DNA from 4 places in the Paenibacillus sp. FW507-14B1B genome. Region 3 is predicted to be linked to each of the others. Evidence: predicted binding sites of a transcription regulator. Region 3 holds the regulator's gene; each other region holds the start of a gene.

Region 1 (5,711 bases), 810 kb from region 3:
CAACTAAAATATCGTCACCACTAAGAGCGATCGCTTTCCATTGATCATCACTCCACATACTTCCTTCCGGTTTCGTCATGATATCGTTCAACTCCCGTCTCCTCCTTTCATCTGAGCAAGCAGATTCCACACCTGATCCTTGCCTGGTTTACCTAATAATTGATATTGACTTCCTTCCATCGACTCATCGAATTGGCACACCGGTCGGTATGAACAGTGGGTACAAGCAGTCTCCTGTCCAATTCGGTAAGGTTCAATATTCACTTCACCACCCGTGATCCGGGATCCAATCCGTACAATATTCTCTCTTACCGCACCCAGTAGCGTATGCCACTGGTCCGGAGTCGCCACTGCGGCGCTGCTATAGAAGCTACCATCTGCCTTCACGGCAACAGGAAGAATGGCTGAGTGCCCTTTGTCCAGAGCAGAATCCATTAAGGAGACTGCCTCACGATCCGCAAGAAGCAATCCTTTCATTTTGAATCGCTTCAAAAGCTCTTCAGCAGCTTGATCTGCATTCATTCCGTTCGGTGACTGAAGAACAGGATCATGAACATGGAAATAAAGTGTACCTGCAGGAAGAGCAGTCTCTCCTAACCAATCTTCAGCAAATGTAAGTAAAACATCCAGATAAGTCAGCATCTGTAGTGACAATCCATAATACACTTCATGCAGCTTTAGATCCTTCTGACTCGATTTATAATCAATAACCCGAAGCATGATTCCATTCTCTCCGCGCGCCATATCAACACGGTCAATCCGGCCGACCACTTCCATCATCACTCCATTAGGTAGCTCAAAAGCTAGTGGAGGAATAGGTTTATCGGGCCCGAAATCTAACTCCAAGCCAACCGGTTCAAAGCTGCCTCGACGAGATTGTTCACCTAATATGATAGAAGCGCGGCCTACAATATTTTTAAGCTTGCGGGATATATAGCCGTATCTCTTCGAGCTAAGTAGTATCTCACCTTGTAAGAGTGGAACGAGCCGATCTACCGTCGACTCCGCCTCGCGAAGGCATTCATCCGCACTCAGATCTCCCCAGCTTCGATGCTGCTCTTGAAACCGAGAAGCCATATCACTGAGCGCAGCATGAAACAGCTGTCCAATATCAGGAGCTTGAAGTCGGTAAAGTTGTCTCTCCTTCAGCTTAAGTCCATGTGAAGCAAAATGGGAAAAGGGACATGCTACAAAACGCTCCATCCGCGACACACTTGTGCGAAGCTTACTACCATATAAGCGTCGACTCGTATTCTCCTTTAGCGTCTTCGTTTCATTGCGATATGAAAGTGAGGACAACATTGTTTCCAGTTGATCTTTCCATTCCGCATTACGAGCGAACCAATTGTATACTTCCCACCACAAAGGCGGTAGGTTCCCTCCATTCCTAAAGTCTCGAAGTCTACCTACAAGAAAAGCGAGGGATTTCCCACTTCCAGCTATGAATCGTCCTTGTTCCTCTGTAGCTTGCGCACCATGAGGCTGAGCATAGAGCACCTGTTCATTCAACTGAAACATGCTCTTCAAATGTCGTATGACCTCCGATGGCAGCAGTCCTTTCCCCTCATGATCAGCAGTCGGATAGCTAACCCACAACCGGTGGCTGGCACTGGTTAGAGCCGTATATATAAGAAAACGTTCATCCAGAAGTCGACGTGAAATGTTAGGAGCTAGTTCCATGCCAGAACTCTCAAGCGTAACCCGCTCCTGCTCTGTCAATATGCCATCATCCTGAAATTGAGCCGGAACAACCCCGTCATTCACGCCCAATAAAAATACATATTTAACGCCACCCGAACGGGTATGATCCATGCTGCCTACCAGTACCTGGTCAAGAGACGGCGGTACAAGTGACATTTTGAGTTCGGTTAGACCTGTATCCAGCACACCTGTAAACATTTCTGTGCTCAGTTTTTCGCTTCCCATCATTTCAACGATCTGATCTAGAAGATCCAGCACAGCAGACCATATCTGGCGATGCTCTCTAGCCTCTTCAGGCTTACCGCTATCCAGTGCCGCTCTACTCATCAGCTCCAGCTTCTCCGGCACCTTAGCCTCTTCAAGCAGTTTAAAAACAGCTGTACATTTATCAAGCGCTGTTACGCCTTTCTTCATTCTCTTCTCAAAAGCAAACAGCGGGCCAGTAATCGCCGCACGGCAATTCTCTATGTGATGGAGTCCTTTGCTGTGACGAGTCCCCTCAGCACCATCTTCCAGAGACAGGCTAGGTATGCCTTTCCAAGGTCGACCATCGGTCCAACGCGAACCTTGAATACCAGAAGCCAGTACATGGTTCTCTAATACATCCATATCCTCTCTGGTTAGTGATCCATCTAGAGGGAGCAGAAAGTCTGTTTTGACACATCGGAAAACATCATCGTAACGCCAGCGCCGCTGGACGACATCAAGAGCCGAACGGATAAACTCTACAAGCGGATGATGAAGTTCACTTCGCTTTTGATCAAGGAAATAAGGCACATCGTATTCGCGAAACAGTGGCCCGATTAAAGATTCATAATCGCCTAGATTACGGGCAAACACTGCCATCTCACGGTATCTTGCTCCTTCTTCCCTGGATAATCGGATCATCTCACGAACTGCACCCTCCACTTCAGCACGACGGTTCGCAGCAGCATAAATCGCTAAGCCCGTATCACCCTCATTCTCTTCATGAGAGCGAAAGCGTACTTTCCGGTCATAACCACGTTCTAAATGCGCAAGTACGGAACAATTCTTAAACCGCGGTAGTGTATCTTCCTGAAGCAGCGTGTATGAAGATTCTATGTCCAATTCATCTGCAATTCCTTGTAGCTTTACATATGTCGTAGCGGTTGGATGAAATAAATTTAATTCATGCGGCATTGCACCACTTGAATAAGGTTTATCCAATGTCAAAGCAGCGGTTACCGACGAAGCGTGCTGAATCAGTTCCCTAAGCACTGCGTATTCCTGTGGGGTAAAGCCATGGAAACCATCGATCCATATATCAGCATTGCTGATATATGATGAACGACTAATCCCTTCAGCAAGCGTAATAAGTGTATCTTCCTCATCCATATAAAGTGGGGATAGCTCGCGTTCAAAATCTCGGTATAACATTACTACATCCTCAAGCTTTCGCTTAAGCATAGGAGAGCTTCCTGCGACAGAGGTCAAATAAGTAAGTTGGTCCTCAATACAGGCAGAATCAATACAATATCTTTTCATTTCAGTGTATAAATCACTTAGCTTACCTACAAAACCTAACTGTTCCCCTGACGCACCAAACAATTTAAGTTCCTCTTTACGATGCTGAATGATCTTGTATAACATCATTCGCTTGCCTTCTTCACTAATTGCAATCTTGGCAGCACCGCCCGTTTCCTGCATTACCCGGTAAGCCAATCGACGAAAGCTTAGTACTTGGGCACGAAGACTCCCCTTGATTTTCCCAGAAGTGACTAGCATATTCTCCGCTTGAAATGAGGCTTGCTCTGGTACGATCAGAATAATCGGCTTACCTTGAGGATCCTCCTCCAGTCGTCTTGTAATCTCTTCACATATAGCGGTGCTCTTCCCGCTTCCAGAACGCCCGATAACAAAATGCAACGACATGTCATACCTCCTTAATACTCAAGCCTATTGTTCGATACATAAACCCTGTTCTATATATAAAAAAATCATGTCTAACAATCGTATTCTCTCAGATAATCTTTGACTCTTAAGCTGAAATCCCTATACTTTCAACCTATAAGATGATGTCTATTAGTATAGCATATCTGAGAATAGAAGGAACATACGTTTGGATTGCATTACCATTAGAAACACAAATAAGAAACTTATTTATAAACCATTATAAATCGTCCCTATCAGGCCCTTAGTCAACCCCTTCATTCACATCAACACATCAAAAAAGACTGCTCAATTAAGCAATTATACTTCGCTTAATCAAGCAGTCTTTTCAATCTTTATTGCAACTGTTACTCTATATTGTCTTTTTGCTACGAACCTCGAATACTGCAAACTTCAAATAATGACCTTCATCTACACCCAAGATCTGAGGGTGATCCTTGCCAGCTGCACGCCATTCGATTAGACGTAACACTTTACCGGCATCCTGCGCCGCTTCTTTAATCGTCTCCAGGAATAGATCAGGACGCATGTGATATGAACAGCTCGCAGTGACAAGATAACCACCTTCATTAACTAACTTCATACCATGAAGATTGATGTCTTTATAACCGCGGCAAGCTCCCTTGACCGCACCTTTACTCTTGGCAAAAGCAGGAGGATCTAGAATAACGACGTCCCATGTGCGCCCGCCTCCAGCTGTTAACGGCTTGGAGGTATCCACCTTATGGTCCCCTTTTGCGCGTTCCTCCCGCTCTTCTACACCTTTCACCTGTGTCCGAAGATATTGAAAAGCGTCATCCACAACGAATTCGACACGATCCTGAAATCCGTTCAGCTCCACATTTTCTCTTGCACTTTCGATCGCATGCGCTGATATATCCAAGCAAGTCACTTTTTTAGCACCGTACTTACATGCATGAAGTGTAAAGCTTCCTGTGTGTGAAAAGCATTCAAGAACCGTTGCTCCATCCCAGTAAGGAAACGTAACTTCTTTTCCACTCTTGTTAACAGGAACCGTACGAACTTCTCCGCTGATTTCAACCTCCTGCTTCACAATTCCACTTCGGCCTCCCCAGCCCTTCATAAGCGGCTCAATAGAGGCTCTGTTCTCACGCTGGTCAAAGAAATAACCCGTTTTCTGACCTTCTTCAATATCAACTTTGATCTTTAATCCATTCTCTGTCACAGTAACGTGCCTTGGACACTCCCCGTACAATGTTCCCTTGCGTTGTTCGAGACCTTCCAGTTCCCTCACGGATACATCGCTGCGCTCATAAATCCCTACAGGACTCATTACTTCTACGAGAGCTTCTACAATGTAATCTCGGCAACAGTCCATACCAAGTGTCAGAATCTGAACTACAAGCACATCAGCAAACCGATCTACAATCAGACCTGGAAGAAAGTCTGCCTCTCCATATACAAGACGATATGCATTCTCTTCACTAATAAAGCGCTCGCGGTGAGATAAACATTCCTTGAATCTAGCCACAAAAAATTCCCGATCCAACTTCTCAAGAGGTTGGTACGAGACAATTCTTACTGTAATTTGGGATTTCGGATTATAGTAACCCGTTGCCAGAAAACGTCCCTGATGATTCATCACTTGAACCAATTCACCAGGTTGTGGATTCCCTTCAACGGATGCGATTTCACTCTTAAAAACCCATGGATGACTCTGTTCTAATCTTTTCTTGCGATTGCGATCTAAAATGACCGATGCCATTCTTAACTTCACTCCCTGATTTCTCTCCCTATGGACAATCATTGGTATGCGCGTCCCATTGGGGTCATATGAATAAACTAACAATTATTAAAGGAGAATCTCATGCTTTCTTCACTCTGGTTTCCGGTCACTTATGGCCTCGTCGTGTTCTTGCTGGGTATGAAGATTATGGAGGTATCTCTTCAACGCTTTGCTGGCCAGCAACTGCAGCAATGGCTGCACAGAGCAACGTCCACCCCTCTAAAAGGAATGATCACAAGCACAGGTCTCACTGCTCTATTACAGAGTAGCACGGCTGTCACGGTGCTAACGATCGGTTTCGCCAATGCTGGTCTCCTGAACTACGCAGGAACATTAGGTATCATTTTAGGCA
Region 2 (5,711 bases), on a different contig from region 3:
TTCCCAAACAGCATGGAACTAATCAAGCAGTTCGCCCCGTGTACCGTACACATGTCACCATGAACAAAATATTCAAACTCCATTCCCGTCTTCGATTGCAATAATTCAGCAGTATGCAGATCCATCTCACGCGAAGCTACAACACGCGTAACGCCCATTTCCTTCAAAGCCTCAATCATTTCAAGGTTATGAACATTCATCATGACAGAAGAATGCACAGGAATGTTCGTTAGATTCAAATTCTGAATAAGTGGAAATACCGCTAAATCTTGAGCAATAATCGCATCGGGACAAGCTTCATTCAAGAAATTGAAGTAACGCTTGGCTTCCTCCAGGTCCTCTTCGTTCAACAGATTATTCACCGTAACATATGCGCGCTTACCACGATCATGCGCCATCTTGATTGCTTCACGAACTTCCTCATAACTCAGGTTGTATCCTTTACGCATCATTCGCATATTTAGGGATGGTCCCCCAAAATAAACGGCATCACAATTCATATCAATTACAGATTTAAAAATTTCAAATGTACCGGCAGGAGCCAACAGTTCTACTTCTTTTCCATTAAAATATCTGGCCACAGTCGTTCCTCCTTAACCCCTCAATAAATATCTTTAAATTTTAAGTATCCTCATTATAACACCGAATAAATTGATTGTGACACAATTCACAAATTGTTAAATGTAAAGCGATTTCAGTACCTTTAATACGCTCTAAACCGTCTTAAAACCAGCGTTTCTATGACGAAAATCACAAGGTTTTGCTCTTACTATATTTTAATTTATTGCTACATGTGAAAAGCTCCTCCGACCGCAGAAGGTTATTATCCCACCTTTCTACTGGACGAGGAGCTTTTATGTTTTTATAACACTCTTGTTGCTGCATTTTTTAATCCTAAGTATTGCCCTAAACGATATTGTTCATTCCATAAATATTGAACACCTTGTGCATGTGCAATATCATTTTTTCGCAACCCTTGTTTCAAGGTTAAATGTCTTGCATTAACATATTCGAATCCCAAATATTTATAATGGAGCAAGCATACTTCCGTAGTCGGTGGACTAACAATATTCCCTACCGGAGAAGCACTATGTCTACCTGGAGCAAAATTCATCTCCTCAATCTCATTCGGATTAAATATTTGAGGTTTATCGTATAGGTGAGTCCGGACACCTTCTCTTATCGTTTCGTGCAAGAGGTCCGTGCTATTCGGGAAAAAATCTGAAACCATTTCATACCCGGCCGGGATAACTAATGTCTTACCTTCCGATTGGCATTTTTCCAAGTAGCTTCTTAGATCTGGGTGATATAAATGTTCATCTAAGTCACATACAATAATCCAATCTGCCTTTCCTTTGCTTCGTTTCCAGAATTGATTGAACAGATCCATTGCTGACATTACGAGAGAATCACCGTCTACTACAAAGCTATCGATATTAACTTTTGGATGTGCCTTCAAGATAGATAAGGAGCGATCTGTTGATCCATTATCATAGATAAAGTATTGATCTACAATGTTGTCATAGTAGTTAAAGAAAAAAGGGAGCATTTTTTCCTCATTCCAACAAATGGCGTACACATGTATCTTCATATCGTATCCCCTTTGTTTTATCCCATTAAGATAATATCGCAAATCTTATCCACATCCTCCAAATCTAAACTAGCATAAAGAGGCAGCGTAAGGACTCTCTTAGCAATGTACTGTGCTACTGGTGTCTTATTCACATCAAATTTTTCGGTATAGCAAGTAAATGTATTCGTTAGGGGATAAAAATATTTCCTTGCATATATATTATTCTGCTTTAATCTGTTAAATATTTCATTTCTAGTACATCCAAAGGCTGTTTCATCAAATATAACTGGGAAATATGAATAGTTTGATTGCACTTCATCTTTACTACTCATTATTTTAATCCCTTTGATATTAGAGAGATTTTTGCGATATCTTTCTACAACTCTTTTTCGTTTGGAGATTACTTCTGAGAGATGTCGTAGATTACAAATCCCCATAGCTGCTTGAAACTCATTCATTTTGGCATTTGAACCAACTCCCCCAACCAACTCCTCAGAGACAATGCCAAAATTTTTTAGACTATAAAGCGTTTTTCCTAGATCTTTATCTGAGAAGGCTATCGCTCCACCCTCTAGCGTATGAAATACTTTCGTAGCATGGAAGCTAAACATGGAAGCATCTCCAAATCTTCCAATACTTTCGCCATTAACTTTTTCACCAAAAGCATGTGCTGCATCATAAATAACTTTTAAATCATACTTCTTCGCGATTCGATCGATCTCATTCACATTGCAGATGTTCCCAAATACATGAACAGGTAAAATCGCTGAGGTTTTATCTGTTATTAACTTTTCAATTTTGGATACATCTATTGTATAGTCTGCAAGATTAATATCACAGAATACCGGTGTTAATCCATTCCTAACGATCGCATGAGTTGTTGATGCAAATGTAAACGGAGTTGTAATAACTTCCCCTGTTAAATTCATCGCCTGTAATACAAGTTCTAATGCCAAATGTCCATTCGTAAATAAAGATAGATTATCTACTTCTAAATATTTGATAAGATCTTGCTCCAACTGATTGTGGTACTTCCCCATATTCGTTAGCCAAGCCGTTTCCCACATCGGTTTGATTTCATTAATATATTCTTCAAAAGGAGGTAAGAAGGATCGAGTGACAAATATCGGATCATCTTTCACTTTCCATTCTCCTCTTTAAGCTGCTGTTCTAAATCAAGCAGCCTTCTACTTCTTTTTCTCAACTCTTTAAAAGGAATCCCCGCATTTATCGTCCATGCATTAGAGTCCTTATTAATTAAACTAAGAGCTCCAAATGAGCTTCCTTCTTGTATGGTGACTCCAGGTAATACGATGCTTCCACAGCCGATAATCGAATGCTTACGAATAACTACCTTTTCATTGGTTACATGTTTATATTTATCCGGAACCATAGGGTTCGTCATCGTTTCACCAGAATAATCGTCGCTAACCGAATAGATGGAAACCCTTGAAGAAAGGTTTACAAAATCATCAATGTAAATGCCCTTATCTCCTCCATACAAGGCGGTATAGGCAGCAACATGTACATGACTTCCTACCGTAATCTTCCCACTCAGAAGACAAAAATCATCAATACGCACATGATTACCAATATGAATATGCCCTGGACTATAGATACTTGCTTTGCGGCTGATCCACACATCAATCCCGTATCCGGCTAATCCAAGATCAGCTAGTTCAGCTTGCGTGTAAAAGCTATTTATAGCCTTCACCCCCATCAATTATTAACGTGGCAAAAGCATTGTGTTCCGAGGTCTAACTTAACTATATGTTCAGGAATTCCAATTTGTGATTCTAATTGTGGGTATCATGAGTACAGAATTTAACCCAAAAAAAAGAAGGCGAACTTAAAAAGTTCGCCTTCTTACACAATATAATATTAACCGATAGAGCCTTCCATCTCGAACTTGATTATTTTCGTCTATTTTAGGTGTATATAATAGAAGAGAAATTTCGATAACTCGTAGGTTTGTCCGCATTTCCGTATAAATAATTATCGTAACTTATTCTCTTGAAACGGACAAAAAACGGACAATTAAATGATTAAAGTGCTGGCCTTTCTGCTCTTATTATATCGATAAACGGAACCTTTATAACGTCCCCCATACGATCACGGATATGAACAGATTGTGTGCTCGGATCCATTTTTGCAACTACGCCATTCACAATTTCCTCGCATCTCCAAATTGAAATAACCAATTGCTCACTGCTCTCCTTCGCTATCATCAACTTTTCCGCTAATTCCTGTAACTCAAATTCATCTCTTGTTGGTCTGGACACTTTAGTCTTTTTTGGTGGTTTAGGCACGGCATTCATGTAAATCCCTCCTAAGATGTAATATATCCCCTTTATCATAGAACGAACATATGTTCTTAGAAAGTATTTTTTCACATATATGAAAACAATTTACATTAAGCAAAACACTAATAGCTCGCTGGACGATCCCAACGAGCTTATAAACACTTCTCATTTCTTTGAGTATTCCTTCAACAGTTTCGCTAACTCAGACATATACTTGGTTAGCTGTACACTGATTTCAGCTCGCATCACATCTCGGGTCATGCCAAACTTATCCTCATAACCTCGACAGTTATAACGATAATAAATTATAAAATCAGAATGTTCTTCGTTTAAAATCTTAATATTCCGCTGTTTAAATTCACGTCTTATTTTGTACGTGTCCTGCTTTATCTGCTCGAGAATCTTCTGGCTTGCAAGGATATAAAGTCGTTTCATAATATTGGTGGAGTATGTAGCATCATCGATGCTTTTCTGAACCATCTTTTCCATATGAGGCAGCAGGATATAATCGCGGATCATTGTGCGTTCTTCGGGTGTGATGATTTTACTCTTCTCAAGATGCATTGATTTCACCTACAGGTTTCGATGCCAATATATTCCCTTCATCAAATACACGGAGTTCACCAGACTTCAGACAGTTCGCTTTCACTCGTCCTTGTCTTACTCCTAACACCTCAATGCGCCGTTGTGTAATATTACCCTTACGATCCTCATAAATGATCTCAACAATCCGCCCTATGTATTTCTTCATCATGATCGCCTCCATTATAGGAACGTTTGTTCTTATTATATGCAGTATAGGTTCGTAAAGCAATCATAAAAAGAGGATTTATTGTAAGTTTGCAGAATAATCGACATAAGGAAAATTTGGGAGGCACTACTTATGTGGAAAGATGAAATACTTGTGGCAATCGATTCAAGACAATCAATAACCATCCAATTGTCAGATGGAGAAGTCTTACAAGGTGTACCGGAGAGTTGTTCCGATCGCGTGAAGCTGAGGAATGATGAAGGCGTAGTATTTGTACCTATAGAAGATATAGAGCATGTGAGCAGATTCAATAAATTTTATCATTAAACAAAAAAACGACCCTGCCAGCATAACCGGTAGGGTCTCAACAATACTTTATTTAATTATCAAGAACCTCGTTTTCAGATTCCGTTTGTTTAGATAGCTCATTTATATTTTCAGAAGTCTCTTTAATCTTCTTAATTTCTTTCGGATCGATAGATAGGTATTTAGGAAACTCTTCTTTGATTTCTCTCGGAGATCCTAAAGCAGGATGTATCTCTGCGCCTTCATAAACTAAGCGAGCTAGTGTTTGAATTGAATACTGCAGTTTAGCAATATACTCAGGATCAGCATTAATTGTGCCATCCGATAATAATTCTGTTGTTTGTATTTTTACATATTCTTTAACACTAGCTTCAGTAGCAGCTAAGACTTGTTCTTGAACATCTGCAGCTGTGTTTAAACTTCTAATTTGAGTTTTTAGCAATTCTGTTTCGTAGTATTTATGTCTTACATTCATTACAGCATCCATTACTTTTCCAATCCAATTTACTGCTGTAGTTCCAACTACAATGTTTAACCAGAGAGATCCGGATTCAAAGGATTGTAATTGAACTTTACCTTTTATATCATCATTTACAACCAGGATTTCTAAAGCCTTATTCAAGTCTTCGAAAAAATTAGATATTTTCGGTAAATCGGTATAGTCTGGTAATTTTACATCTATTGATTCCTCTGTTCTTTCACTTGGGAGAGCTTCACTAACAAGCTTTATAACTGTTGTACATTTGCTAATGATCGAATTTATGTTATTGAGTACAAC
Region 3 (5,711 bases):
TTCTGGAACGCATACAATATCGACTGCTTTGTTTGGAGTTCTAAGACCTGGAGATGAGTTGCTCTACATAACTGGGCGTCCATATGACACTCTCCATAAAGTGATTGGTGAAACAGGAGATGGAACGGGATCGCTGAAGGATTTTGGGATCTTATATCGTGAAGTCAATTTGCTTGAAGATGGAGGAATCGACTGGGAGAGTGTTGAGGAAGCCATTACTCCTGCAACTAAGGTTATTGGTATCCAGCGCTCACGGGGATACGACTGGCGTTCTTCCTTTACGATTGAACAGATTGGCGTGATGGTGGACAAGGTTAAGGCGCTTAAATCAGACGTTATCGTGTTTGTAGATAATTGTTATGGTGAATTCACGGAAGAGCTTGAACCAACACAGGTAGGTGTCGATTTAATGGCTGGCTCACTCATCAAAAACCCTGGTGGTGGGATTGCTGAAACCGGTGGTTATATTTGTGGGAAACAGAAGTATGTCGATCAAGCTGCATATCGATTGACAGCCCCTGGTATAGGTCGTGAAGTAGGCGCGATGTTAGGAACAACACGGGGGATTTATCAAGGACTGTTCCTGGCTCCTAACACGGTGGGACAAGCTGTAAAAGGTAGTGTTTTTGCAGCTGCCATTTTTGAAGAGGTCGGATTTGTAACCAAGCCAGCTTGGAATGATCAGAGAACCGATCTTATTCAAGCTGTTTCTTTTGCGGGACCGGCTCATCTGATAGCCTTCGTACAGGGGATACAGAGAGCGGCTGCAGTGGATAGTCATGTTGTGCCTGAACCTTGGGATATGCCTGGATACGAGCATCCCGTTATCATGGCAGCAGGGACTTTTATTCAGGGAGGAAGTCTGGAATTATCTGCAGACGCACCGATTCGCGAGCCTTACATTGGATATATGCAAGGTGGTCTCACATATTCACATGTTAAATATGGAGTGCTCATGGCACTGCAAACGATGAAAGACCGAAATTTGTTGTAAGGTTTCCTGACATATGGTTGACATATCGTAGTAGGAAATATACAATGGAACAGAAAAGATCACTTGGAAGGTTGATGATTAATGGGTGATGAGATTCGGAGAAATATGGCTCTGTTTCCGATTGGGATTGTCATGAAGCTCACTGATTTGTCTGCTAGACAAATTCGTTATTACGAGCAGCACAGTTTGATCGTACCTGCTCGTACCTCAGGCAATCAACGCCTATTCTCCTTTAATGATGTTGAACGACTTCTAGAGATTAAAGCTCTAATCGAGAAGGGTGTCAATATCGCAGGAATCAAGCAGGTGATGAACCCGGTAACGAAGGAATCAGAAGAGGCAACAGTAATTACCCCTGATACCGAAACTAGACGCAGGGAGATGTCGGAGACTCAGCTCCGTCGCCTGTTGAAACAGGAATTAATTACGGCTAAAAGACCGGGGCAAGTGTCTTTAATACAAGGGGAGTTGTCCCGGTTTTTTAATAAATAAACATATACAGATCTTGTAAGGGAGAGGATAGAATGAGTTACTCGAAAGACGACATTCTGCGCATTGCCAAAGAAGAAAACGTTAGGTTTATCCGCTTGCAGTTCACCGATTTGCTAGGAACGATTAAGAACGTTGAAATTCCAGTAAGCCAACTGCCTAAAGCTCTTGATAACAAAATGATGTTTGATGGCTCTTCTATCGAAGGCTATGTACGGATCGAAGAATCGGATATGTATCTTTATCCGGACCTTGATACTTGGGTTATCTTCCCATGGGTATCACAAGACCGTGTAGCTCGACTGATCTGTGATGTTTACATGCCAGATGGTAGTCCGTTTGCAGGGGACCCGCGTGGTATTTTGAAGAGAAGCTTGAAAGAAGCAGAGGAAATGGGCTTTACTTCTATGAACGTAGGACCAGAACCAGAATTCTTCTTGTTCAAGACAGATGAAAAAGGCAACCCTACAATGGAGTTGAATGACCAAGGTGGATACTTTGACTTGGCTCCTACCGATCTGGGTGAGAACTGCCGCCGTGATATCGTACTGACCCTAGAAGAAATGGGATTTGAAATTGAAGCATCCCACCACGAAGTAGCTCCGGGTCAACACGAGATTGACTTTAAATATGCTAGTGCTATTAAAGCAGCTGACCAGATTCAAACGTTCAAACTCGTTGTTAAGACGATTGCACGTCAACATGGTCTGATTGCAACATTTATGCCTAAACCACTCTTTGGGGTGAACGGTTCCGGTATGCACTGCAACATGTCTCTCTTTAACGGTAAAGAGAACATGTTTGTGGATGAGAGTGATCCGTCAGGCCTTAGTGAAACAGCACGTCACTTTATGGCTGGTGAGCTTAAGCATGCTCGTGCTTATGCTGCTATCACGAATCCGACAGTGAACTCCTATAAACGTCTAGTTCCAGGATACGAAGCTCCTTGTTACGTGGCTTGGTCTGCTAGTAACCGTAGCCCGATGATCCGTATTCCAGCTTCCCGTGGACTTAGTACTCGTGTGGAAGTTCGTAACCCGGATCCAGCAGCGAATCCTTACTTGGCTTTGGCTGTAATGCTTAAAGCAGGTCTTGATGGTATTAAGCGCAAGCTTCCATTGCCTGCTCCAATCGACCGTAACATCTATGTGATGACGGAAGAAGAGCGCATTGAAGAAGGTATTCCAAGCCTTCCAGCTAACCTGAAGGAAGCACTGAACGAGCTGCTTCGCAGTGAAGTGATCTGTGATGCTTTGGGTGACCATGCCTTGGCACACTTCTATGAGTTGAAAGAAATTGAGTGGGATATGTATAGAACACAAGTTCACCAATGGGAACGCGATCAATACATGACTTTGTACTAATACCTTCAGCCCTTGGCGCTCTAAGCGCCAGGGGTTTTTATTTTGGGGGGCACTATGAGGGGAATGGTTAATTTGAGGTCTTTGCCCCCATATTACCCCCAAAGTTTGTATAGGCTTCATATTTTTCAATGCTGTCGTTTTCGATTTTCTTAGAAATATGAGCGTTTTTCACATCATGTTTCTATCATTCTTCTAAAAAAGGACTAATATCGGCTCCTCATTACCTACACTATGAAGTCACTGTTTGAATAGAATAGATTTATGAATGAACGGGAGGTGATCCTATGATAGGAAGAAGAAGTAGAAGAGTAAAGGTTATTGTCCTGAAACCTGGTGAAAAAGTAGTTGTTGTCTGTAAACATCATCGTCGTTAAGTTTCGTAGATAAGAATAGCAGACCCAGGCAAGTTGCTTGGGTCTGCTATTCTTATTAGCACAAGATGCAGAAAAAAGCTACCGCTTGTACAAAGACAATGCGGTAGCTTTTCATGTTCAAGTACTTATTCAGCTCTTTAATGAATATCTCTAAAGACACCTACAACTTTGCCGAGAATCGTAACATGGTTTAAGCGTAACGGCTCATAAGTTGGATTCTCCGGCTGAAGACGAATATGGTCTTTCTCTTTATAAAAAGTTTTCACAGTGGCTTCATCTTCCTCAGTCATAGCAACAACAATATCACCATTGTCGGCGGTTTGTTGTTGACGGACGATTACATAATCTCCATTATGAATCCCAGCTTCGACCATACTGTCACCCATAACAGTAAGCATGAACACCTTGTTGTCACCAACAAAATGCTGTGGTAGTGGAAAGTAGTCTTCAATATTCTCTGTTGCAGTGATCGGAACCCCGGCAGTAACTTTACCAACTACAGGAACTCTAGAGATCGTGTGGGTAAATAGATTACTATTCTCCGATTCTTCTTGACCAAGCAACTCAATAGCTCTCGGTTTTGTAGGGTCACGGCGGATTAAGCCCTTCTTCTCCAAACGGTCAAGATGACCATGCACTGTTGAACTGGAAGCAAGTCCAACAGCTTCACCGATTTCTCGTACGGAAGGCGGATAGCCTTTACTCCGAACTTCGTTGCGGATAAACTCCAAAATCGCCTGTTGGCGGCTGGATATCTTCGACATTCCGTATCAACCCCATTTTAGTAACGTTTGGGAAAATTATATCATAGAACTTCCGTTCGTACAAACATAAGTTCTAAAATAATTAAGAACAACCGTTCGCAAAAGTATTGAAACAAACAAGTGTTCGTGTTATATTAAAAACATAAGAGAACACTTGTTTGGGAGATGATGATAAATGAGATTTACTACATACCGCAGTATTTATGAAGGTCAATATCAAGAAGAACTTAATGAGATTACATTTTGGGATCGGACCATAGATTTTATGAAGACTCGTATCGGTAAGCTCACATTAGTTATTCTTATATTTGTATCAGGATGGACAGGAGCCATTTCCGTATTTGCTGGAGGATTGGACAAGCCAGTAGCTGAGAAGAATGTAATCGTCCAGCCTGGTGACTCGCTCTGGGGGATTGCAGCAACCCATAAGCCTAAAGAGATGGACACAAGAGTATATATAAGCTCTATACGAGAAATTAATGGGCTGAATGGACCAGATATTCAAGCCGGAGATGTACTCTCTCTACCTCTATGGTGAACCTACTGATAGGACAATGCTGGATTCAATATCTATAAAGATAATGGTATAATAATAGAAGAGCGCGCATGTACGAGCTTGATAAGGAGAGGCTTCCTTGACAAGCTCTTTTTCACATGTCAAAGTTAAAAGTGAATTTTTTATTGGGGGCGAAGGAATGGATATCGATGCATTGGTAGAACGTATTAATGTTCTGGCTAGAAAACACAAAAATGAAGGGTTGACGGAGGAGGAACATAAAGAACGTTCCGAGCTTCGTGAAGTCTATCTTAATAATATTCGGAGAAACTTCCGACAGCAGTTGGATTCGATCGAATGGGTAGATGAAGAGAAAGACGGATCTGGACTTAAACATTAAGTCGTGACCGGGCGTCTGCTCGAGTAATCTTTTCATTATAGATGTAAGCGAAGAGGAGGAGACCTATGTCTCGATCATGGGAAAGAAAAGTCAGCAAGAATATGTCTCAGCTTAACAAACAACGTAAGAAACAAGGCCAATCCATGTTGGGGACCACGACAACAGGAGCGAGTGATGGGGATGTATTTAAAGGGCGCAAATTTGTGCTGCCTATCGTTCTTGTTGCATTAGCAGTTCTTTATGGACTACTTGGCATAGTAACTGCTGAAGCAGGTAATACAGTCTTGAACTGGATTGGCGTAAGTTTATACTTACTTCTCGCATTGATGATTTTTTTGCGGAAACCATTTTTGAAAGTTGGACGTAGCACGCTTTCTACATTTAAATTTAACCGTGAACGTAAATTGTCAGCATCCGAAATTTCAAAAATTAAGATTTTGCAAGGATCTGTAGTCATCGAGAACAAAGCTCGCGGAGGAAACTGGGTATTCTCACGTCTTATTAATCGTTATGATACCAAAGCGATGGGAGAAAGACTTGAGGAGTTCGCTAAAGTAAATAATATTCCTGTAGAGCATGAGTAATAGTTACCTGGTTCATCTAAGAGATATGTAAAGGGAGATGGGGAGAAGATGTCGGTATCTGCGGTACTATTTGATTTGGATGATACATTATTGTGGGATGAAAGAAGTGTAGAGGAAGCATTTGAAGCAACCTGTCAAGCTGCAGCAGAGAGCACTGGAATCGATGCCTCTGCTCTGCTTGCTGCTGTTCGAAGTGAAGCTAGATCTTTGTATGAAACATATGACACCTTTGCATTTACCAAAATG
Region 4 (5,711 bases), 580 kb from region 3:
AACTTTAAATCTCTATTAAATCCCAAATCTCGAAGATAGTCTTCCCATTAATTTGTCCTTCTCTAAGCAATTCATCTGCTGTCCTAAATGATTGCGTGTAACTATCCTCCCCTCTTGTTAGATAGTATCCTTCTTTATTTCTACTAATCCAGTACTCCTCATTATGATAGTAAAACGGGAACTCTTCGCCCCACCATACTCTTTGAACGAGTTCAGTATATTCCACTCAAATCCCTCCTTTACTTGCTTCTATCAGGATTACCATTTTTATTATAAGTCCATCTATGTTCGTGCGGTGCCTTAGGGTGACTTTGAGGAGTCTTATGATGTGTATAATCTACATCCCTCGTTGCCCTTCCGTCAGGACCATACCATCTTCTCGTTAACAATTCTCCCGTCTTTAAGTCAACGATATCAACGCTTGAGTTTGGTTTACCAGTCGACCCGGGAGTTGTAGTAACTATAGTATGATTTGAGCTTGGGGTGACATCGTATATATTCCTTTTGTTTGATATTATCGTCTGCTTCGGAACATTACCCTTACCCTTATATTGAACTTGCTGCCGCTCATACTTTTTTGGCGAATATTTGTGTTGTTAGCGATACAGCGTTGAATTAATAGTAAACCGCCAAGCGATAAACGCAAGGCGGTTAGGATGAATCATTTCGAAAAAGTATTTTTAATTGGTGGGGTAGATTCCCGACTAATCAGTTTAATATTGTAGCTATCAAGCAATTCATTAGCATTGGAATATTGAGTACTACTTGTCTCTCCATCACTTTCAAAAAACCTACCATCTTTTTTTATAATTTTGCTCATTCTTTCAATAATTATAGAGTCACGGCTAGCAGGTCCCGGTACGAGGAGTCTAAATTATTTAAAATGACGATAACTCTCTTTTAAGTCTTCACATTACTAGACTAGGCATTTTTAATTTTGTCTTTATATACTTTTAAAATTGTTGTGTTCAAATCACTGATTTCTGATAAATGCCATTCAAATGTCGTTATAATTCTATGAATTTCAAATAACATTTTTTCTACTTCATCACCATCATTCTTATCCACAGAATTAAAATTGTTTAGTAAAATATCTAAATCTCTAGTTAAAGTCCTAAAATCCTCAAGGTTCCCGTACTGTTCATCTAAATCTTCTTTGTTTAAAATATTAATACTTAAATTAAGTTTACCTAGAATGTCCAATATTCCTTCTAACTTTTTATCCATTTAAATCCCTCCACTTTCATTTCCAATCCTTAACTACTCGTCCAAGTGCTTTCTTAGTCTTATCAGGGTTTAAAGTACCATTTAAATTCAAAACGTATTTCACATACCCTGTTTTATCTATTACTTCTAAATGGTCTTTGTGTAATCCGTCAAGATAAACTCCATAGCCTTTTTTTAGATACTGGTTATTAGTTTTCTTTTCTACCCTATAAATTGATTGTCCATCGTATTTAACTTTTGTTTTTGATAGGGAATTACTTATTGATTTTCCAAACTTCATTTTAAAAAAAACATCCATATTTGCTGGGGTTTCAATCAAATAGACAAAAGATATAATCGCATGAGTTACTTTTGGACATTAATATTAATTTTTGTTTTAAAGTATCTACATCTATTATTTTGGGAAGTTCCTCTCCTACATAATATAATTTTCATTTTCCCCGTATTTATCAGATCGGTTAATCTTAATATTGTGTAAATGGTAATCCTTTTCCTTTAACTACAAAACAACTTTCAATAATTCATCAAAGTTCTTAACTTCCTCTAGTCTACTCAAATGAATTTTACTACTTAAATCAGGTCGATAAAAAAGAAACCTTAAACGGCATTTAGCCACTCAAGGTTTCGAAGGTGTTCTACCAAATTCCTCTCTCAAAATCTGGATTATCTATTTCTTTGATATAAACTGAAATCCATAAAACTGTTTGTTTAATCGGGTCTGTTTCAAGGTAAACTCCTTTAGTACTACAATAAATTTCTTCAAAATCATCATATACAAAACTTGGTTCTAGCTTTATAACATCATCAATATGCATTCCAATTCTAATTTTATTAAATAAAGTACCATTATAGTTACTCGCAGCAGTTATTTTGAATAACTTACCATTTAATAAATTAAACCATAAATCTATTGAGTTATCTATTTCATACCTTATTAGATATTTCCCTAATAGTTTCGGCTGTTTACCAAATTGTTCTATCATTGAATAGAACTCATTGATGTGGCTATATAGCTTTATACCTCCCATTCCTTCCCAAGGGATGATAGGTGCTTTTAAATCAATCAAAGATTTTACCTCCCTGTAAAAATAAAGTAGCGTTTTCCTTTCCATCAGTTTTATAAGTGTTCTTAGTTCCATTTACAATCCTAATTGTACCCAGGTGAGACTTGTAATTGATCTCCTATTACTCAAAATGAATATTTATCATTTTGTCCTTCTAATATAAAATTACTATTTTCAGTTGTATCAGAAGCTAGAAGCTCAGTTGTAGGACTCCCAAATCGTGTCCATTTGTCTGCAATGTTTTCTAAAATCTCATTTATTCCTACCTCAGTTTCACCTTCTGAAATTAACATTTTAATTTCTACAACATATACCCCATCTATCTTCCAATATGGTTCTACCTTCTGAATTTCCTTTTTTTAGTACAGGTTCATTAAGAACTTTCTCTAAAACTAAACCTGCTTCAGGTTCACTCTTTGCATTTATATAAAGTCGAATAAACATATCTCATCACCTATATTTTCGACTTTGGTAAAAAAATATCTTGGGGTATGAGTAAGCCGTGAATCATCATACGGTCCATGTCCTATCCCTATTACGGCTATTCTTAGTGTAGTCATCCTGTTCTCCTATTCCTTAGATGGTTCAATTTAGCAGATATATGCTTCGTTCCTGTTGTAATCCTGACAACAGTCTTTGATTTACCTCGCTGGGCTTAGAATATTTAATAATGGTGAAGTAAGAGGCTTTAATGAAGTTTAAAGTGAAATACAAATTACTTTCTGGACTACCTGATAGTTCAGTAACTTCCATTAACTTTGGGAAAACGGTTGCTTCCGGTGGCGTTACTTACAAAAATTATGTTGGGATAAACAATCGTGCACATATTCACTTTATCGTTATACCCCTCATACAATTGATATTAATTTACTTCCTGCATTAAGTGGAGGAAACTATCTCTTCATGAATATTACTAGAGGTTGGTGGGACTCAACAAACCCTTAGGGTTAATTATAGCCTTTACTAGTTGTACTAAGGTGTGTATCAAGCTGATCATTCACTTGATGCACACCTTTTTTTCATGGGAGGGAGACATTAAGGCTTGAAGTCATGCCACTGGAGATACGACACCACCGTCCATGATTCCTGCTTCTTCCCCGCTCTCGGTAATATCATAGCAGGCAAGATACCATTCGCTGTTATATATAGATGCTTAATTATGTATTTATCAATAATTATGACACCACACCACATTAATTTAATTCTATCCCCTCCATCAAACTGTATTTACCACTTGCATATAGAACACATGTTCGGTATATAATAATGAAGAGTAAATGAAGATACGGAAAAGATTCGAGGCAGGGGTCTAGGCTCCATTCACTACGGGGATAGGCAAGCATTCTCTTGTTCGTATCTTGATTCGTATTTCAGCCATAGATCCATTTATCAACCATACAGAGAACAGTTATTTACAGTATTTCAATGGAGGGTTAACCCATGTCGAGACATATTTTTTTAATCGACGGACAGTCTTTTTACGCTTCAGTAGAGAAGGCGGCTCATCCGGAATATCGGGATAAGCCTGTCGCTGTGGGAGACCCCGCAAGGCTTAATGGAATTGTGCTCGCGGCGTGCCCCATCGCAAAATCTCGTGGTGTGACAACAGCATCAAGAGTCGGGGAGGCTCTGGCTAAGTGCCCGGATCTGATTGTCATTCGTCCTAGAATGCAGACCTATATTCAAGTATCCTTATTTATCACACAAATCTTTGAATCCTATACAGATCTCGTAGAGCCGTACAGTGTCGACGAGCAGTTTCTAGATGTCACAGGCTCCATCACTTACTTCGGTTCCCCTTACGAGATGGCGAAGACGATCCAGAACCATGTACTGTTATCCACGGGTGTGTGGACCCGAGTCGGGATCGGTCCCACGAAGATTCTCGCCAAGATGGCCACCGATAACTATGCCAAAAAGATGCCCGAAGGCATCTTTGAACTATCCTTCGACAAACTGGAGTCTACATTATGGAAGCTACCTGTACACCATATGTTCATGGTAGCCTCTGCCATGACTCGCCATTTCACTCGGATGGGCCTGAGCTGCATCGGTGATATTGCCCGCATGGAATTCGGTGAATTTAAACAACGGATGCGCCGGGAAATGGGTAAACAAAGTGATATTCAAGCTGCATACTATTGGCAGACTGCCCGCGGCATTGATCCTAGCCCCGTCGTATCCGGAATACGGCATCAGCTTAAATCCATCAGCCACGGTAAAGCGCTCCGCTGGAGCCTGTATCGCAGACTGCAAGATATTGAAGTTGTTCTACTTGAGCTTGTCGTTGAAGTGTGCCAGCGTACAAGGCGACATAACTATGTGGGGTCTGTAGTTTCGGTCTCTGCCGCAGAGACCGACGGTGAGCGTACAGCTTGGTTCAGCCGGCAGATGACGCTTCCTGAACCAACAGCACTCACCCATGAAGTTGCTGCCGCTGCACGCAAGCTGTTCATCGATCATTGGAGCGGTCTGCCTCTCAGTAACTTAAGCATTTCCTTGTCGCAACTAACAGACGATAGCGTTATTCAGCTCACCCTCTTTGATGACCGCCCCCTTGCATTTCGCAAAGAACGGGTCATTGATGAGATCAAGCATCGGTACGGGAGCAGCGCCATTATGCGCGCGTCTTCTCTGAAGGCAGCGGGCGTAGCACGAGAAAGAGCTGAACAAATTGGAGGGCATTATAAATGAGCAAGCTTGATGGTAACGAACGCTGGAAATCCAAAATGCTGTTAACAGAGCATGTCGAGCAGTATGAACAGCAGCATACGCCTCATGGAAGCAAGATCATTACACCAGAGGAACGCACGATGATTCGTGACTATATCCTGCTGCCGCATATGGAGAAGATGGTTCAGAAAAGCATCGCTGATGCAGAGTACTCCACCAATATTCTAAAGCGCTTGTACATCCTCGCAAGCCAGAAGATTCTCGAACAGATCATGCAGGATATGTACCGAATACGGCGTGAGCTCAAGCAGCGTAATATCAAAATATTGACTGAAGAGCAATCCGATCTGGTCATCTATCATCGCTATTATTGCCGGGGATATGAAGACCAGTTTGGCATGACCCGTGATGTCATGCGAGCAGAGATCAGCGTACAGCTGACCAAGTATATGTCGGAGCTGGCGAGACTCCTGAAAGATTACACCAAGGAAGCGAAATGAGCTGCGCTAATGCGAAGAACAACCTTGGACTCACATCCATTATCATTACGCTGAGTCCGATGAGCATTTGGCACAATGGAAATTCATAAAATAGCCCTCATTCGAACAGGATAATCATGTGATATGAACTTTTGGCAAAATGCTGAATGTAAGTAATTATCCTTCTGAAAGGGTGAACCATACACCATTGAATAGCCTGGAACAGTGGCTACATCAAGTAGGCCATCATTATGTACTCATTGCCATC

Evidence for each region. The regulator LexA, encoded in region 3, represses DNA repair genes until DNA is damaged. The targets are predictions, from matches to a motif close to CGAACATATGTTCG.
Region 1: the regulator LexA is predicted to act here: its motif matches at 3,771-3,784, upstream of addB (helicase-exonuclease AddAB subunit AddB).
Region 2: the regulator LexA is predicted to act here: its motif matches at 3,935-3,948, upstream of AC3WJJ_RS12615 (YolD-like family protein).
Region 4: the regulator LexA is predicted to act here: its motif matches at 3,534-3,547, upstream of AC3WJJ_RS06410 (DNA polymerase IV).

The regions. Positions count from the first base shown of each region.
Region 1 is NZ_JBYSWS010000001.1:1,551,861-1,557,571, forward strand. It holds gene addA (helicase-exonuclease AddAB subunit AddA) at 1-79, opposite strand, end outside; gene addB (helicase-exonuclease AddAB subunit AddB) at 88-3,594, opposite strand; gene AC3WJJ_RS07470 (class I SAM-dependent rRNA methyltransferase) at 3,965-5,338, opposite strand; gene AC3WJJ_RS07475 (Na/Pi cotransporter family protein) at 5,441-5,711, shown strand, end outside.
Region 2 is NZ_JBYSWS010000002.1:944,226-949,936, forward strand. It holds gene AC3WJJ_RS12595 (peptidase U32 family protein) at 1-581, opposite strand, end outside; gene AC3WJJ_RS12600 (glycosyltransferase family 2 protein) at 863-1,591, opposite strand; gene AC3WJJ_RS12605 (DegT/DnrJ/EryC1/StrS family aminotransferase) at 1,609-2,715, opposite strand; gene AC3WJJ_RS12610 (acyltransferase) at 2,712-3,287, opposite strand; gene AC3WJJ_RS12615 (YolD-like family protein) at 3,619-3,891, opposite strand; gene AC3WJJ_RS12620 (YhjD family protein) at 4,042-4,440, opposite strand; gene AC3WJJ_RS12625 (hypothetical protein) at 4,430-4,627, opposite strand; gene AC3WJJ_RS12630 (hypothetical protein) at 4,760-4,954, shown strand; gene AC3WJJ_RS12635 (hypothetical protein) at 5,007-5,711, opposite strand, start outside.
Region 3 is NZ_JBYSWS010000001.1:742,669-748,379, reverse strand. It holds gene AC3WJJ_RS03310 (methionine gamma-lyase family protein) at 1-994, shown strand, start outside; gene AC3WJJ_RS03305 (MerR family transcriptional regulator) at 1,076-1,486, shown strand; gene glnA (type I glutamate--ammonia ligase) at 1,519-2,847, shown strand; gene lexA (transcriptional repressor LexA) at 3,359-3,985, opposite strand; gene AC3WJJ_RS03290 (LysM peptidoglycan-binding domain-containing protein) at 4,161-4,523, shown strand; gene AC3WJJ_RS03285 (DUF896 domain-containing protein) at 4,681-4,881, shown strand; gene AC3WJJ_RS03280 (hypothetical protein) at 4,947-5,465, shown strand; gene AC3WJJ_RS03275 (HAD family hydrolase) at 5,514-5,711, shown strand, end outside.
Region 4 is NZ_JBYSWS010000001.1:1,322,131-1,327,841, forward strand. It holds gene AC3WJJ_RS06385 (hypothetical protein) at 5-226, opposite strand; gene AC3WJJ_RS06390 (hypothetical protein) at 922-1,227, opposite strand; gene AC3WJJ_RS06395 (hypothetical protein) at 1,244-1,546, opposite strand; gene AC3WJJ_RS06400 (hypothetical protein) at 1,863-2,294, opposite strand; gene AC3WJJ_RS06405 (hypothetical protein) at 2,417-2,584, opposite strand; gene AC3WJJ_RS06410 (DNA polymerase IV) at 3,732-4,985, shown strand; gene AC3WJJ_RS06415 (YhjD family protein) at 4,982-5,464, shown strand; gene AC3WJJ_RS06420 (hypothetical protein) at 5,604-5,711, shown strand, end outside.